DNA from 2 places in the Kribbella sp. NPDC050459 genome. Region 2 is predicted to be linked to the other one. Evidence: riboswitches for the same ligand, from Rfam matches in the RefSeq annotation. Region 2 holds a riboswitch; the other holds the start of a gene.
The links. Region 2 has a riboswitch for ZMP and ZTP ahead of AB0I12_RS05650 (bifunctional 5,10-methylenetetrahydrofolate dehydrogenase/5,10-methenyltetrahydrofolate cyclohydrolase). Riboswitches for the same ligand answer to the same signal wherever they lie in the genome.
Positions count from the first base shown of each region.

Region 1 (7,213 bases), on a different contig from region 2:
TCGTCCCGGTCGCGCTGTCGCTGATCACCGTGCTGTTCCGCACCGCGGAGGAGCGGAAGAAGGCGATCGGGTTCTTCGTCGTTGCCAACAGCATCGGTATGCCGCTGGGCCCGATCGTCGGCGGCCTGCTGCTCGACCACGCCGGCTGGCAGTGGATCTTCGTGATCAACGTGCCGATCGCGTTCCTCGCCGCATTCGCCGTCACGCTGCTCGTCCCGGAGAGCCGCAGCTCGAACCGCCCGGCCATCGACTGGCCCGGCATCGTCTTGTCCAGCGCGGGTCTGGCCGCTCTGGTGTACGGCGTGACGAAGGCCGGCGAGACGTCCTGGGGTGACGGCGTCACGATCGTGTACCTCGCGCTGGCCGTCGTCCTGATCGGCGCGTTCCTGCTCTGGCAGCGGCGGGCCGCCGGTCCGCTGATCGAGCTGCGATTGTTCAGCGAGAAGGTGTTCACCGGCGGCGCCGTACTGCTGACGGTCTCGGTGTTCGCGATCTTCGGGCTGCTGTTCACGATGCCGCAGTACTTCCAGGGCATCAACGGGTCCGACGCGCTGCACACCGGGCTGAAGCTGCTGCCGTTCATCGGCGGCATGACGGTCGGCGCGAAGCTGGCCGAACCGGTCGAGGCCCGCGTCGGCACCCGGCTGGTCGTGATGACCGGTTTCGCGGTGATGGCGGCCGGGTTCGTGCTCGGCGCCTTCACCGACCTCGGCACCGGGTACGGCTACACCGCGACCTGGTTCGCCGTGGTCGGCTTCGGCCTCGGGTGCTCGATGCCGCAGGCAATGAACGCGGCGCTCGGCGTCCTCGACCCGGAGCGGGCCGGCACCGGATCGGGCCTGCTGCAGGCGTTCCGCCAGGTCGGCGGCACGGTGGGAGTCGCCGTCCTCGGCACCGTCCTGAACTCGGTCTATCGCCACGACGTCGACACCGCAGGTCTGCCGGCGCAGGCAGCGGACGCGGTCGAGAAGAGCCTCGGCGGCGGACTCGCGGTGGCCGCGAAGACGGGGTCGGCCGACCTCGCGAACAGCGTGCGCGACGCCTTCCTCACCAGCCTGAACACCACGATGTGGGTGTCCGCCGGCATCGCTGTCACCGGCGCGGTCCTCGCGGCCGTACTGATGCCGAAGCGTGCCGCGAAACCGTCGCCGGACGTCCTGATGGGTGTGCAGGACTCCTGATCACACGACACAGCGCCCGCTCCACGGGGGGAGCGGGCGCTGGTTTGCGTGTCAGTTGAGCACGAGGCCCGGGTACAGCGGGAACTTCTCGAGCATCTCGGCCGAGGCGGCCTTGGTCTTGTCGGCGACGCCGTCGGCCAGCACGTACTTCGCCTTGGACGGTGCGCCCGCAGAGGTGGTCGTCGGCGTGGTCGCGGAGAGCACGTCGACGATCAGCTCGGCGACCCGGTCGAACTCGTCGGCGCCGAAGCCGCGCGTGGTGAGCGCCGGCGTACCGATCCGGACGCCCGACGTGTACCAGGCGCCGTTCGGGTCGCGCGGGACGGCGTTGCGGTTGGTGACGATGCCCGCGTCGAGCAGCGCGGACTCGGCCTGCCGGCCGGTGACGCCGTACGACGAGACGTCGAGCAGGACCAGGTGGTTCTCGGTGCCGTCCGTCACCAGCTTGACGCCGCGCTTCATCAGACCCTCGGCAAGCGTGACCGCGTTGTCGGCGACCGCCTGCGCGTACTGCTGGAACGAGGGCTGCCGCGCCTCGGCCAGCGCGACGGCCTTCGCGGCCATCGTCTGGCTGAGCGGGCCGCCCAGGACCATCGGGCAGCCGCGGTCGACGGACTCGGCGTACTCCGGCTGGCACAGGACCATGCCGCCGCGCGGGCCGCGCAGCGACTTGTGCGTCGTGGTCGTCGTGACGTGCGCGTGCGGGACCGGGTCGAAGTCGCCGGTGAAGACCTTGCCCGCGACCAGGCCGGCGAAGTGCGCCATGTCGACCATCAGGGTCGCGCCGACCTCGTCGGCGATCTCGCGCATTGTCGCGAAGTTCACCTTGCGCGGGTACGCCGAGTAGCCGGCGATCAGGATCAGCGGCTTGAACTCGCGGGCCTTGCGGGCGACGTCGTCGTAGTCGAGCAGGCCGGTCGCCGGGTCGGTGCCGTAGGAGTGCTGGTTGAACATCTTGCCGGAGATGTTCGGCCGGAAACCGTGCGTCAGGTGACCGCCGGCGTCCAGCGACATACCGAGCATCTTCTGGTCGCCGAGCGCCTTGCGGAGCTTGGTCCAGTCCTCCTCGCTCAGGTCGTTGACGTGCTTCGCGCCCGCCTCGGCCAGCGCCGGGGACTCGATCCGCTGGGCCAGGATCGCCCAGAACGCGACCAGGTTCGCGTCGATGCCGGAGTGCGGCTGGACGTAGGCGTGCGGCGCGTCGAACAGGGCCCGCGCGTGGTCGGCCGCGGTCTGCTCGACGGTGTCGACGTTCTGGCAGCCGGCGTAGAAGCGGTGCCCGATGGTGCCCTCGGCGTACTTGTCCGACAGCCAGTTGCCCATCGTGAGCAAGGTGGCGGGGGAGGCGTAGTTCTCGCTCGCGATCAGCTTCAGCGAGGACCGCTGGTCGGCCAGCTCGGCCTTGATCGCGCCGGCGATGGTGGGCTCCACCGCGGCGATCACCTGCAGCGCGTTGTTGTACGCGGCCGACGCGGCGGCGGCGTCGAAGGGTTGAGTCATCGTTGTCTCTCCTGCGGTTGCAGTGGGTCGCCGGCACCCAGGCGCACGGTGCCCGCGTTCTTCGCTCCCCGGTGGTTCTCCACCTAGCGCGCCAGTCGCGACGCCTCACCCTATCGCGCGCTCGAGGATCCGATCGAACGGCGTCGTGCGCGGCAGCGTCCCGAACACTCCGCCCCAGTCACCCGCCAGCCGCGACGCGACGAATGCGTCCGCGACCTCGGGCGCGGAATGCCGGATCAGCAACGATGCCTGGAGGCAAAGAGCCATCTGTCCGGCCAGCCTGCGCGCGCCCGCTTCGGCATTCTCGGTGTCAGCAAGCGCTTGCAGTACGTCGTTCACCGCCGCGTCCAGCCGCTGATCGGCACCCTGAACGGCAGCCATCTCCGTCAGCCACGCGTCGAGCGACTCCGGGCGGCGCAGCGCCCGCAGGACGTCGAGCGCGTTGACGTTGCCTGATCCTTCCCAGATCGAGTTCAGCGGCGACTCCCGGTAGAGCAGCGGCAGCCCGGACTCCTCGACGTACCCGTTCCCGCCGAGGCATTCCAGCGCCTCGGCCACCATGAACGGCGTCCGCTTGCACACCCAGAACTTCGCGAGCGGCAGCGCGATCCGCCGGAACGCCGCCTGCTGCGGGTCGCCCGCGGTCGCGGCGTCCACCGCGGCGGCCAGGCGCATCCCCAGGGCCGTCGCCGCCTCGGACTCGATCGCGAGATCCGCCAACACGTTCTGCATGGCCGGCTTGTCCGCCAGCAACCCACCGAACGCGCTCCGGTGCCGCGTATGCCAAGCAGCCTCGACCAGCGCCCGCCGCTGCAGGGCCGCGGAGCCGAGCACACAGTCCAGACGGGTCGCCGCGACCATCTCGATGATCGTCCGCACCCCGGCGCCCTCGTCTCCCAGCCGGTACCCGATGGTGCCGTGGAACTCGACCTCCGACGACGCGTTCGACCGGTTCCCGAGCTTGTCCTTGAGCCGCTGCAGCGCGAACGGGTTCCGGTTGCCGTCGGCAAGAACCCGCGGTACGACGAAGCAGCTCAGTCCGTCCGGCGCCTGCGCCAGGACCAGGAAGAGGTCCACCTGCGGCGCGGAGCAGAACCACTTGTGCCCGTTCAGCTGGTACACGTCCCCGGCCGGGGTCGCGGTCGTGAGGTTCGCCCGGACGTCGGAGCCGCCCTGCTTCTCGGTCATCCCCATCCCCGCGAGTACGCCGTGCTTCGCCGCGACCGGCAACCGCCGTACGTCGTACCGGGTCGACGCCAGTTGCGGGACCCATTCCTTGGCGAGCTGCTCGTCCGCCCTGAGCGCCGGCACCGCGGCGTACGTCATCGAGATCGGGCAGCCGTGCCCGGGCTCGACCTGCGACCACAGGTAGAACCCCGCGGCGCGGGTCAGGTGTGGCGCCGGGTGGTCGCTCGGCTGTGTCGTCCAGGGCGCGGCCTGGAGCCCGAACCCGACGGCCTGCTCCATCAGCCAGTGCCACGACGGGTGGAACTCGACCTCGTCGATCCGGTTCCCGTAGCGGTCGTGGGTGCGCAGGACCGGCGGGTTCTGGTTCGCGGGGAGGGCGTGCGCACGGGCCTCCTCGGAGCCCGCGAGCTCGCCGATCCGGCCGAGTCCGGGATCCGCCGTCAGGTCGGCGTACGGACGCAGAGCGTCACCGAGGGGCCGGTCCTGGGTGAAGAAGTTCACGCCCCGCAGTGGGGGAGCCTGATTCGTTACCGCGAATGGGTCCGCCATGTCAGTACGGTAAGCGGTATGGCACGTTCTGGGGCAGGACCCACTGGTGGGAGCTCCCTCTCATTGGCATGGGTTCGCAAGGTCCCCGCGACGACCTGGAAGCTGCTCACCCAGACGGTCGGCGTCTGTCTGCGCTACCGGGTCACCGGACTCGCGGCCGAGGGGGCGTTCTTCGCGATCCTCTCGCTGCCGCCGCTGATCTTCGGGCTGGCCGGCTCGCTCGGTTACATCGCGAGCAAGTGGTTCGAGGTCGAGACGATCAACGACATCAAGCAGCAGATCGTCGACCTGGCCGCCCGGGCGCTGACCGACGACTCGATCAAGAACGTCATCGCGCCGACCCTCGACCAGGTGCTGAACGGCGGCCGGCCGGACGTCATCTCGATCGGTTTCGTGCTGGCCCTGTGGTCCGGCAGCCGCGCGCTGAACGTGTTCGTCGACACCATCACGATCATGTACGGGATGGGCGGCAAGCGGGGCATCGTCCGGACCCGGGCGCTGTCGTTCTCGCTGTACTGCGCGGCCCTCGTCATCGGGGTCATCGTCCTGCCGCTGGTGCTGGCCGGACCGAACGCGGTCGACGCGCTGCTGCCGCACCGGCTGGACTTCCTGAACCAGCTGTACTGGCCGGTGGTCACGATCCTGTCCGCGGGCTTCCTGAACACCCTGTACCACCTGTCGGTCCCGATCCGGACGCCGTGGGTCTCCGACCTGCCCGGCTCGTTCCTGGCGCTGTCGATCTGGATCCTGGGCAGCTTCGTGCTCCGGTGGATCCTGCAGAGCACGGTCGGCGGTACGTCGATCTACGGGCCGCTGGCCGCGCCGATCGCGGTCCTGATGTGGCTCTACATGACCGCGATCGCCGTACTCATCGGCGCCGCGCTGAACGCGGTCGTGGACCGGCTGTGGCCGCACAAGGCGCAGGTCGCAGAGGTCAAGAACGTCGCGACGGTCGAGGAGGCCGGCGACGAGGTCGAGCCGGTGATGAGGGCGGAGTCGGAGCCGCACCACGACCACACGCTGACCCCGGTGATGGAGGAGGAGCGGCCCGAGGCGCAGCTCGGCCGGAAGATCGAGAAGCTCGCCGAGCGGCCACGCAATGCCGTCCCTCGACCGAAGGCTGAGCCGAAGCCTGAGCCTGAAGCTCAAGGTGAGACCGAGGCCGCGCGCAAGCCGGCCTCGGTCGGAAAATCCGGTGCGCAGGGTGACACCGACGACCTAGGCTGACGGCATCGCGACACACGGTCCCCGGCTCGGGACCGCTGGAACCGGAAGGAGGCAACCGCCATGAGCTTTCAACAGGCCCGTCGGGCCGTTGTCTCCTACACCGTCCGTCCGCTGACCTGATCCCGCGGCCGGACCCTCGGAAAGGTTCGCCGCATGTCAGCCACACTTCAGGCCCTGGGACTCGACAGTTCCACGGCCGAGTTTCTGCAGTCCGTCCCGGAGGACCTCGTTCCGGGACGCGTCGCCCGGGTCGACAAGGGCCTGGCGACGGTCTTCACCGAGGACGGTCCGGTCCGCGCGAGCTGGTCCGGGGCGCTGCTCGCCGAGATCGCCTCCGACGCCCAGGCCGGCCCCTGCACAGGGGACTGGGTCGTCCTGCGGTTCTGGCCGGACGACCGGATCACGCTCGAGTCGGTGCTGCCGCGCCGGACCACGATCGTGCGCGCCGAGGTCGGCGGCTCGTCGCGCGGGCAGGTGCTCGCCGCCAACGTCGACGTGATCGCCATCGTCGTCGGTCTGGTCCCGGAGCCGAACATCGTCCGCATCGAGCGGTTCCTGGCGCTGGCCTGGGAGAGCGGTGCACGGCCGGTCGTCGTACTGACCAAGTCCGACCTCGTCGGGGACGCCGAGTCGCTGGCCGAGGACGTGGCGCTCGCCGCGCCGGGTGCCGACGTACTGGTGTGCAGCGCGACCACGGGTGCGGGCATCGACGACGTACGGGCGCTGCTCGACGGGAACGCCACATTGGCGCTGCTCGGCTCGAGTGGTGCCGGCAAGTCGTCGCTGGTGAATGCTCTCGCCGGCGTGGAGCTGCTGGACGTTCAGGAGATCCGCGAGGACGGCAAGGGCCGCCATACGTCGGTACGGCGCGAGCTGATCGTGCTGCCCGCGGGCGGGGTCGTCATCGACACGCCCGGGCTGCGGGGGATCGGCCTGCAGGAGAGCGGCGAAGGACTGGCCGCGGCGTTCCCCGACATCACGTCGCTGGCGGAGCAGTGCAAGTTCAAGGACTGCTCACATGTGATGGAGCCCGGGTGCGCGGTGCAGGCGGCGCTGGAGGACGGGTCGTTGCCGTACCGGCGCTACGACAGCTGGGTGAAGCTGCAGCGCGAAGCGGCGTACATGGCTCGTCGGGCCGACGCGCGGCTGCGGGCGCAGGCGAAGAAGGACTGGGTGCGGGCCAGCAAGTCGTACCGACGGGACATCAAGCCTCGCGGTTGATGAAAGGATCGGTCCCATGAACCGATCTGTGCTGGTGACGGGGGCTTCGCGGGGGATCGGCGCGGCGGCGGCGCGGGCGTTCGCTGCCGCGGGTGATCGCGTAGCCGTTCACTACAGCTCCTCGCCGGACGCCGCGGCCCAGGTCCTGAAGGAGCTTCCCGGGACGGGGCACGTGATGGTCCAGGCCGACCTCGCCGACCCGGAGGCGATCCGGACCGCGGTCGACGACGCGGCGCGGACGCTCGGCGGGATCGACGTCCTGGTGAACAACGCCGGCGTGTACCACCCGCACCGGATCCGCGAGTCGACGTACGCCGAATGGCAGCAGGCGTGGACGGACACGCTCG
Region 1 is NZ_JBFAJQ010000003.1:649,556-656,768, reverse strand. It holds gene AB0I12_RS14325 (DHA2 family efflux MFS transporter permease subunit) at 1-1,181, shown strand, start outside; gene AB0I12_RS14320 (glycine hydroxymethyltransferase) at 1,233-2,681, opposite strand; ZMP/ZTP riboswitch at 2,710-2,790, opposite strand; gene AB0I12_RS14315 (acyl-CoA dehydrogenase family protein) at 2,787-4,418, opposite strand; gene AB0I12_RS14310 (YhjD/YihY/BrkB family envelope integrity protein) at 4,482-5,645, shown strand; gene rsgA (ribosome small subunit-dependent GTPase A) at 5,799-6,866, shown strand; gene AB0I12_RS14300 (SDR family oxidoreductase) at 6,883-7,213, shown strand, end outside.
Region 1: linked by a shared signal. The riboswitch ahead of AB0I12_RS14320 (glycine hydroxymethyltransferase) and the one ahead of AB0I12_RS05650 (bifunctional 5,10-methylenetetrahydrofolate dehydrogenase/5,10-methenyltetrahydrofolate cyclohydrolase) in region 2 are both predicted to bind ZMP and ZTP.

Region 2 (7,213 bases):
CTGCCGGAAGCCTTCCTGACCCCAGGCGGCTCGTCGTTCATGGACTTCCTGGCCGGGCACGCGCCCGACCTGTTGCCCGGACGACGGTCCCTGGGCCAGGGTGACCTGTCCAGCGAAGTCCCGCACGGCACGACGATCGTGGCGGCCACCTTTCCCGGTGGCGTGATCATGGCCGGCGACCGGCGGGCCACGATGGGCAACATCATCGCCCAGCGTGACATCGAGAAGGTCTTCCCCGCCGACGAGTACTCGGCGGTCGCGTTCGCCGGCTCGGCCGGCTTCGGGATCGAGATGGTCCGGTTGTTCCAGGTCGAGCTGGAGCACTACGAGAAGCTCGAGGGCGCCACGCTCAGCCTCGACGGCAAGGCCAACCGGCTGAGCGCGCTGATCCGCGGCAATCTGCCGATGGCCATGCAGGGCCTCACCGTGGTGCCGCTGTTCGCGGGCTACGACGAGGACATCAAGGGCGGCCGGATCTTCTCCTACGACCCGACCGGCGGTCGGTACGAGGAGACCCACTTCTACAGCGTCGGCTCGGGCTCGCTGTTCGCCCGCGGCGCGCTGAAGAAGCTGTACCGCGAGGACCTGTCCGAGACCGACTGCGCGACGGTGGCGATCCAGTCGCTGATCGACGCGGCCGACGACGACTCTGCGACCGGCGGCCCGGACATGCTCCGGCGGATCTTCCCGGTGGTCGGCGTGGTCACCGCGGACGGGTACCGGCGGCTGCCGGAGGACGAGGTCGCGACGCTCGTCGACGCGGCCTGGAGCCAGCGGCACCAGCGTCCCGACGGCCCGGCCTCGGCGTCCCTGACCTGACCAAGATCTCGATCGACTGACGAGGACGACACCTTCGATGAGCGTTCCCTTCTACGTCTCGCCCGAGCAGCTGATGCGGGACCGGGCGGACTTCGCCCGCAAAGGCATCGCCAAGGGCCGCAGCGCGATCGCGCTGCAATATGCCGACGGCATCCTGTTCGTCGCGGAGAACCGCTCGCCTGCACTGCACAAGGTCGCGGAGATCTACGACCGGATGGCGTTCGCCGCTGTCGGGCGGTACAACGAGTTCGAGAACCTGCGGATCGCCGGCGTCCGGCTCGCCGACATGCGCGGGTACTCCTACGACCGCCGCGACGTCACCGGCCGGGCGCTGGCCAACGCCTACGCGCAGACCCTCGGCGCGATCTTCTCCTCCGGCGGTGAGAAGCCGCTCGAGGTCGAGATCCTGGTCGCCGAGATCGGCGCGAGCCCGGCCGAGGACCAGATCTACCGGCTGACGTACGACGGCTCGATCGCCGACGTCCGGGGGTACGCCGTGATGGGCGGCCCGGCCGAGCAGGTCGCGGACTACGTCGGCGAGCACTACAGCGAGGGCATCTCGCTGGCCGGCGCGCTCCGGCTCGCCGTGGACGCGCTCGGCCACGACGGCACCGAGGTCCGGGAGCTGACGCCGGACCAGCTCGAGGTCGCGGTTCTGGACCGGACCCGGTCGCAGGTGCGCAAGTTCAAGCGGATGTCCGAGGAGACGCTCGCCGGCATCCTGAGCGAGTCCCGCCCGGCCGAGGCTCCCACGGAGCCGGCCGAGGAGGAGTCTGAGGCATCGGGCGAGTCGCCGGCCGACGAGGCTCCGGTGGCCCCGGCGGAGGACGACGCGCCGGTCGCGCCGCCGGAGGATCCCGACACCGACCGTCCGCTGTGACGGACCGGAACGAGAGCTCAGCCGCTACCGACGAGGTGGCGGCTGAGCAGTTCTCGGGCCAGTTGACTGTCGCCCGGGTCGGGGATCCGGAGCCGTGGGAGCTGCTGGGGGAGGAGCCCGGCTTCCACCGGTTCCTGACGGTGAACCTGCGCCGCTACCGGATGCCGGACGGTCGCGAGGTCGACTGGGACGTATTCGGCCCGAGGTCCGCGGCCGGGATCACGTCCGGTGTGACGGTGCTGCCGTTGACCCCCGAAGGCCGGATCGTGACGGTGCGGATGTTCCGGGCCGGTCCGGACCGGGTCGTCACCAACCTGCCGGGCGGCTACGTCGAGCCGGGCGAAGACCCCGCGCTCGCCGGCGCCCGGGAGCTCGAGGAGGAGACCGGCTACCTCTGTGAGTCGCTCGACATCGTCGGCTGGCAGTGGTCGTCGGCGTCCTCGACGTACCGCAAGTACGTCGGGATCGCGCGCGGCTGCCGCCCGGACGGGAAGCAGCAGCTGGACGAGACCGAGGACTGTGTCCCGGTCGAGCTGACCGTGGACGCGTTCCGCGCCGAGCTGCGCACTCCCGGTGCGATGACCGGAATCGACGCGGCCTATCTGGCGTTGGACCACGCAGGATTGCTTTGACACACTGCGGAGGATCGATATGAGCGACTGGAACGCGAACGTCATCGAGGAGTTCCGGGCCAACGAAGGCAAGGTCGGAGGCCAGTTCGAGGGTGCACCGATGGTGTTGCTGCACCACTACGGCCGCAAGAGCGGGCAGGAGTACGTCGCTCCGACGATGTATCTCGCCGACGAGACCGACCCGGACGTGATCTACGTCTTCGCCAGCAAGGGCGGCGCGCCCACCGACCCGGAGTGGTACCGCAACCTCGTCGCCGCCGGTAAGGGCACCGTCGAGATCGGCACCGAGAAGCACGACGTCACGGTCACCGACGTGACCGGCGGCGAGCGCGACCGCATCTACGCCGAGCAGGCGCGCCGCTACCCGGGCTTCGCCGACTACGAACGCCGGACCGCCGGTGTCCGGACCATCCCCGTCCTCGCGCTGAAGCGCGCGTAAGGGGCCGGTATCCTGGCGGCGGACCGCGACTGGCGCTGAGGTGGACGACCACCGGGGAACGGTCTGCCATCCGGCTTCGCCGCGCGCCTGGGCACCTTCTGCGACACAGGAGTGCTCCAGATGACCGCTGATCTCATGATCGGGACCGATCTCGCGGCCGAGATGGTCGCCAAGACTGCAGAGCGCGCCCGCGCCCTGCAGGAGCAGTACGGCGTCCAGCCGTGCCTGGCGACCGTTCTGGTGGGTGACGACCCGGCGTCGGCGACGTACGTGCGGATGAAGCAGAACCGGTCGAAGAAGGCCGGGATCGCGTCGCGCAGCGTCGTACTGCCGGCCACGACGACCACCGCCGAACTCGTCGCGGAGATCACCAAGCTGTCCGGCGACCCGGCGGTGCACGGGATCCTGCTGCAGCACCCGGTGCCGGCGCAGATCGACGAGCGGGCCGCGTTCGAGGCGATCGACCCGGCGAAGGACGTCGACGGCGTGACCATGCGCTCGTTCGCGGCGATGGCGTTCAACGACACCAAGGACCCGGGGTTCCGGTCCGCGACGCCCGGCGGGATCATGCGACTGCTCGCGGCGTACGACGTCCCGCTCGAAGGGGCGCACGCGGTGGTGATCGGCCGCAGCCCGATCCTCGGCAAGCCGGCCGGCATGTTGCTGCTGGCATCGAATGCGACCGTCACGTACGCGCACTCCCGGACGCGCGACCTGCCGGAACTGGTCCGGACCGCGGACGTCGTGATCGCCGCCGTCGGCAAGGCGAACTTCGTCCGCGGTGACTGGCTGAAGCCCGGCGCCGTGGTGGTCGACGCCGGCTACAACGAGGGCAACGTCGGTGACGTGCACTTCGCGGAGGCGGCCGAGGTCGCCCGGCTGATCACGCCGGTCCCGGGCGGCGTCGGGCCGATGACGATCGCCCTCCTCCTGGAGCAAACCGCCGACGCCGCCGAGGCCCAGCTGCGGTAGGGCGTGTCCTAGCGGTCGCAGCCGCCGTCCTTGTCCGGGCGGGAGTGCGGCCGGGCGATGTCGTCGAGGCCTTTGTAGGCGTACGGGTCGGTGCCGGCGACCATGACGATGTCGCGGTAGTCGTGCTTGGCGACGTGAACGCCGTCCGGCACGGAGTGCCAGGGGAGCAGCGACTCGGCGCTCATGTAGTGGTTGGCGAGCGCGCGGCGGAGACCGCGGCGGCCGGTGTTCGGCAGTGATCGGTGCAGGAGGTAGCCGTTGAAGATCACCGCCGAGCCGGCCGGCACCTCGACCGGTACGGCGTCGTCGTCGGAGTACGGGAAGTCGAATGCCTCCACCGTGCAGTCGAAGCGGAGATCGTCCTGCTCCCGATCGGGATAGATGACCCCACGCCGGTGCGAGCCCGGCAAGACCCACAGGCAGCCGTTCTCCACGGTGGCGTCGTCGAGTGCGATCCAGGCCGCGGTCAGCGAGCGGTCCCTGGTCGGGATGAAGAACTCGTCCTGATGCCACGCCTGGCCCGGCCTGCCCTCGGCCTTGATGAACAGCATGGACTGCATCGCCTTGACGTTCGGCCCGATGACCGCGGTCAACGTCTCGACCACGCGCGGCGCGTGCAGGGCGGCGAGCGCGACGTCGGACGCCTTGTGCGGGTGGTGGATGCAGAGGAACTGCCGCAGGACGTCGTCGGTGGACTCCGTGTCCGGAGCGCCCTCGACGGTGCCGAGGTCGCCGCGGCAGAGCTGCTCGGCGGCAGTGTGGAGCGCGGTGACCTCTTCGGGTGGGAGGGCCTGATCGAGGACGACGAAGCCGTCCCGCCGGTAGGACTCGACCAGCTCGTCGGTGATCTCGGTGAAGTGCATTCAGCCACTGTCGCGGAGCACGCGGAGCCGGCCAATGTCGCAGACGAGCGCTCTACTATCTGTTCATGATCTTGCGATCGCCGGTGATCAGCGTGAACTCGCCGATCCAGATCGCGGACTACGCTCCCGGAGCGACCTACGGGCCGCGCCGCCTGCCGAACTTCGAACTGCTCTGGATCCTCCACGGTTCCGCGCTCTGGCGAACCGAGGTGTACGACGACGCGGGTGTCCGGCAGGCGACGGTCGAGCGCGAGCTCCGGCCCGGCTCGCTCGCACTCGCCAAGCGCGGGAATCGGGACGCCTATAGCTGGGACTGTGATCGCGGATCGCGGCATGCGTACGTGCACTTCCAGATCGAGGACCTCGGCGACCTCGGCGATCCGGCTGATTGGCCCTGGGTGCGGTCGATGTCTGATCCGGGCCTGCTCGCGGAGCTGTGCAGCTACTTGCTGGACGTTCCGACGCCGGCCCGGGGCCACAGCGACCGGCTGGTCGCGACGATGCTCGAGGTCTTCGTCAGCGCTCCGGCCGGCCCGCCACATGCCGACCTGCCAGCCGCCGTCCGGCGCCTGGTCGATCACGTGGCAACCGTGTGGGCCAACGGTGGTCCCCGGATCGTCGGCGTCGCGGAGCTGGCAGGCACGGCGAATCTGTCCGCGGGGCATCTGCACCGGCTGTTCCGGCAGGAGTACGGGTGCGGACCGGCGTACGCGCTGGATCTGATCCGGCTGGCCCGGGCCGCTACCGCGCTGCTGGGCACCAACGCCACGATCGCGGAGATCGCGGCCGACTGCGGTTACAGCAATCCGTACCACTTCTCGCGCCGGTTCTCGCTGGCGTACGGCGACCCGCCGGGAACGTTCCGTCGCCGCCGGCAGCTGTCCGATCCACTGGCGCCGGTGCGCGCGGCCGGACTGCTGCCGATGGCCCGCCGGCTCCTCGACGCCGCCCGGAACAGCTGACCCAGCGTGCACGATCCGAGACGGCTGTCCAGTCCTTGGCGACCGTGGCCTAGGGTTGGGTGAGACGAAAAGAAGGAGGCAGCACGTGGCGGTACGGGCGATCCGGGGTGCCACCCAGCTGGACGTGGACGAGCGCGAGCACCTGCTCGAGCGGTCCGCGGAGCTGGTGAAGGCGGTCCTGGAGGCGAACGATCTGGAGAACGAGGATCTGATCAGCATCCTGTTCACCGTCACGTCGGACCTGCGCTCGGAGTTCCCCGCCGTCGCGGGGCGGCAGATCGGGCTCACCGACGTACCGCTGATGTGCATGCAGGAGATCCCGGTGCCGCACGCGCTGCCGCGGGTCGTCCGGCTGATGGTGCACACCGAGACATCCCGGTCCCGGGACAAGATCCAGCACGTCTACCTGCACGGCGCGGTCGCGCTCCGTCCGGACCTGACCGGCGCCCAATGACCGAGCTTCGCGGCCCGGTCCGCATCGTCGGCACCGGGCTGATCGGCACGTCGATCGGCCTCGCCTTGGCGCGGCTCGGCGTGGTCGTCGAGCTCGTCGACGGGAACCCGGACAACGCGCTGATGGCCGAGCGGATCGGCGCCGGCGCGCGGACGGTCGACATCGAGCCGCAGCTGGTCGTGGTCGCCGTACCGCCGGACCATGTCGGCGCCGTCGTCGCCGAGCAGCTGCAGCAGACCCGGGCGATCGTCACGGACGCGGCCAGTGTGAAGTCGAAGCCGCTGACCGACGCGCGCGGCCTGATCGACGACGTCAGCCGGTACGTCGGCAGCCACCCGATGGCGGGCTCCGAGCGCAACGGCCCACTGGCGGCCCGCGCGGACCTGTTCGACGGCGCCACCTGGGCGATCACCCCGCACGCGACGAGCGCCCCGGAGGCGGTCGATCTGGTCCGGCGGCTCGCCGAGGCCTGCGGCGCGCGGACGGTCGAGCTGTCCGTCGAGGACCACGACCTGGGCGTCGCCCGGGTCTCGCACCTTCCGCATCTGATGTCGGCGCTTGCCGCGGGCACCCTCGCGGACGCGCCGTCCTCGCACCTCGAGCTGTCCGGTCAGGGCGTCCGCGACGTGACCCGGATCGCGGCCGGCGACCCGCGGCTGTGGACCCAGATCGTGTCGGCGAACTCGACCGCGCTGACCGGCCTGCTGGAGCAGATCCGCGGCGAGCTCGACCGGCTGCTCGTTGCCCTCGGCAAGGAGGAGGCGGCCGACGAGCTGACCGCGATCCTCGGCCAGGGCGTGTCCGGCGCCGTGCGGGTGCCGGGCAAACACGGTACGCCGCACATCGACCTGGTCACGGTGCTCGTCACGATCCCGGACCGCCCGGGTCAGCTGGCCCGGCTGTTCGCCGACGCCGCCGAGTCCGGCGCCAACGTCGAGGACCTGCGCATCGACCACAGCCCCGGCCGCCCGGCCGGTGAGGTCGAGCTCGCCGTCAAGCCCGGCTCGGTCGACCAGCTGGTCGACGTCCTCACCGAGCGCGGGTGGGTAGTCCACCGCTAGCTTGTCCCCGCGCGAAGGTAATCTTCGGGGCATGATCATCGCTGTGGACGGGCCGAGCGGCTCCGGTAAGTCGAGCACCGCGCGCGGAGTGGCCACCCGGCTCGGACTGCGCTACCTGGACACCGGGGCGA
Region 2 is NZ_JBFAJQ010000001.1:1,232,296-1,239,508, forward strand. It holds gene prcB (proteasome subunit beta) at 1-819, shown strand, start outside; gene prcA (proteasome subunit alpha) at 857-1,699, shown strand; gene AB0I12_RS05640 (NUDIX hydrolase) at 1,696-2,331, shown strand; gene AB0I12_RS05645 (nitroreductase family deazaflavin-dependent oxidoreductase) at 2,351-2,770, shown strand; ZMP/ZTP riboswitch at 2,786-2,870, shown strand; gene AB0I12_RS05650 (bifunctional 5,10-methylenetetrahydrofolate dehydrogenase/5,10-methenyltetrahydrofolate cyclohydrolase) at 2,891-3,742, shown strand; gene AB0I12_RS05655 (phytanoyl-CoA dioxygenase family protein) at 3,751-4,605, opposite strand; gene AB0I12_RS05660 (helix-turn-helix domain-containing protein) at 4,671-5,567, shown strand; gene aroH (chorismate mutase) at 5,653-6,021, shown strand; gene AB0I12_RS05670 (prephenate dehydrogenase) at 6,018-7,082, shown strand; gene cmk ((d)CMP kinase) at 7,114-7,213, shown strand, end outside.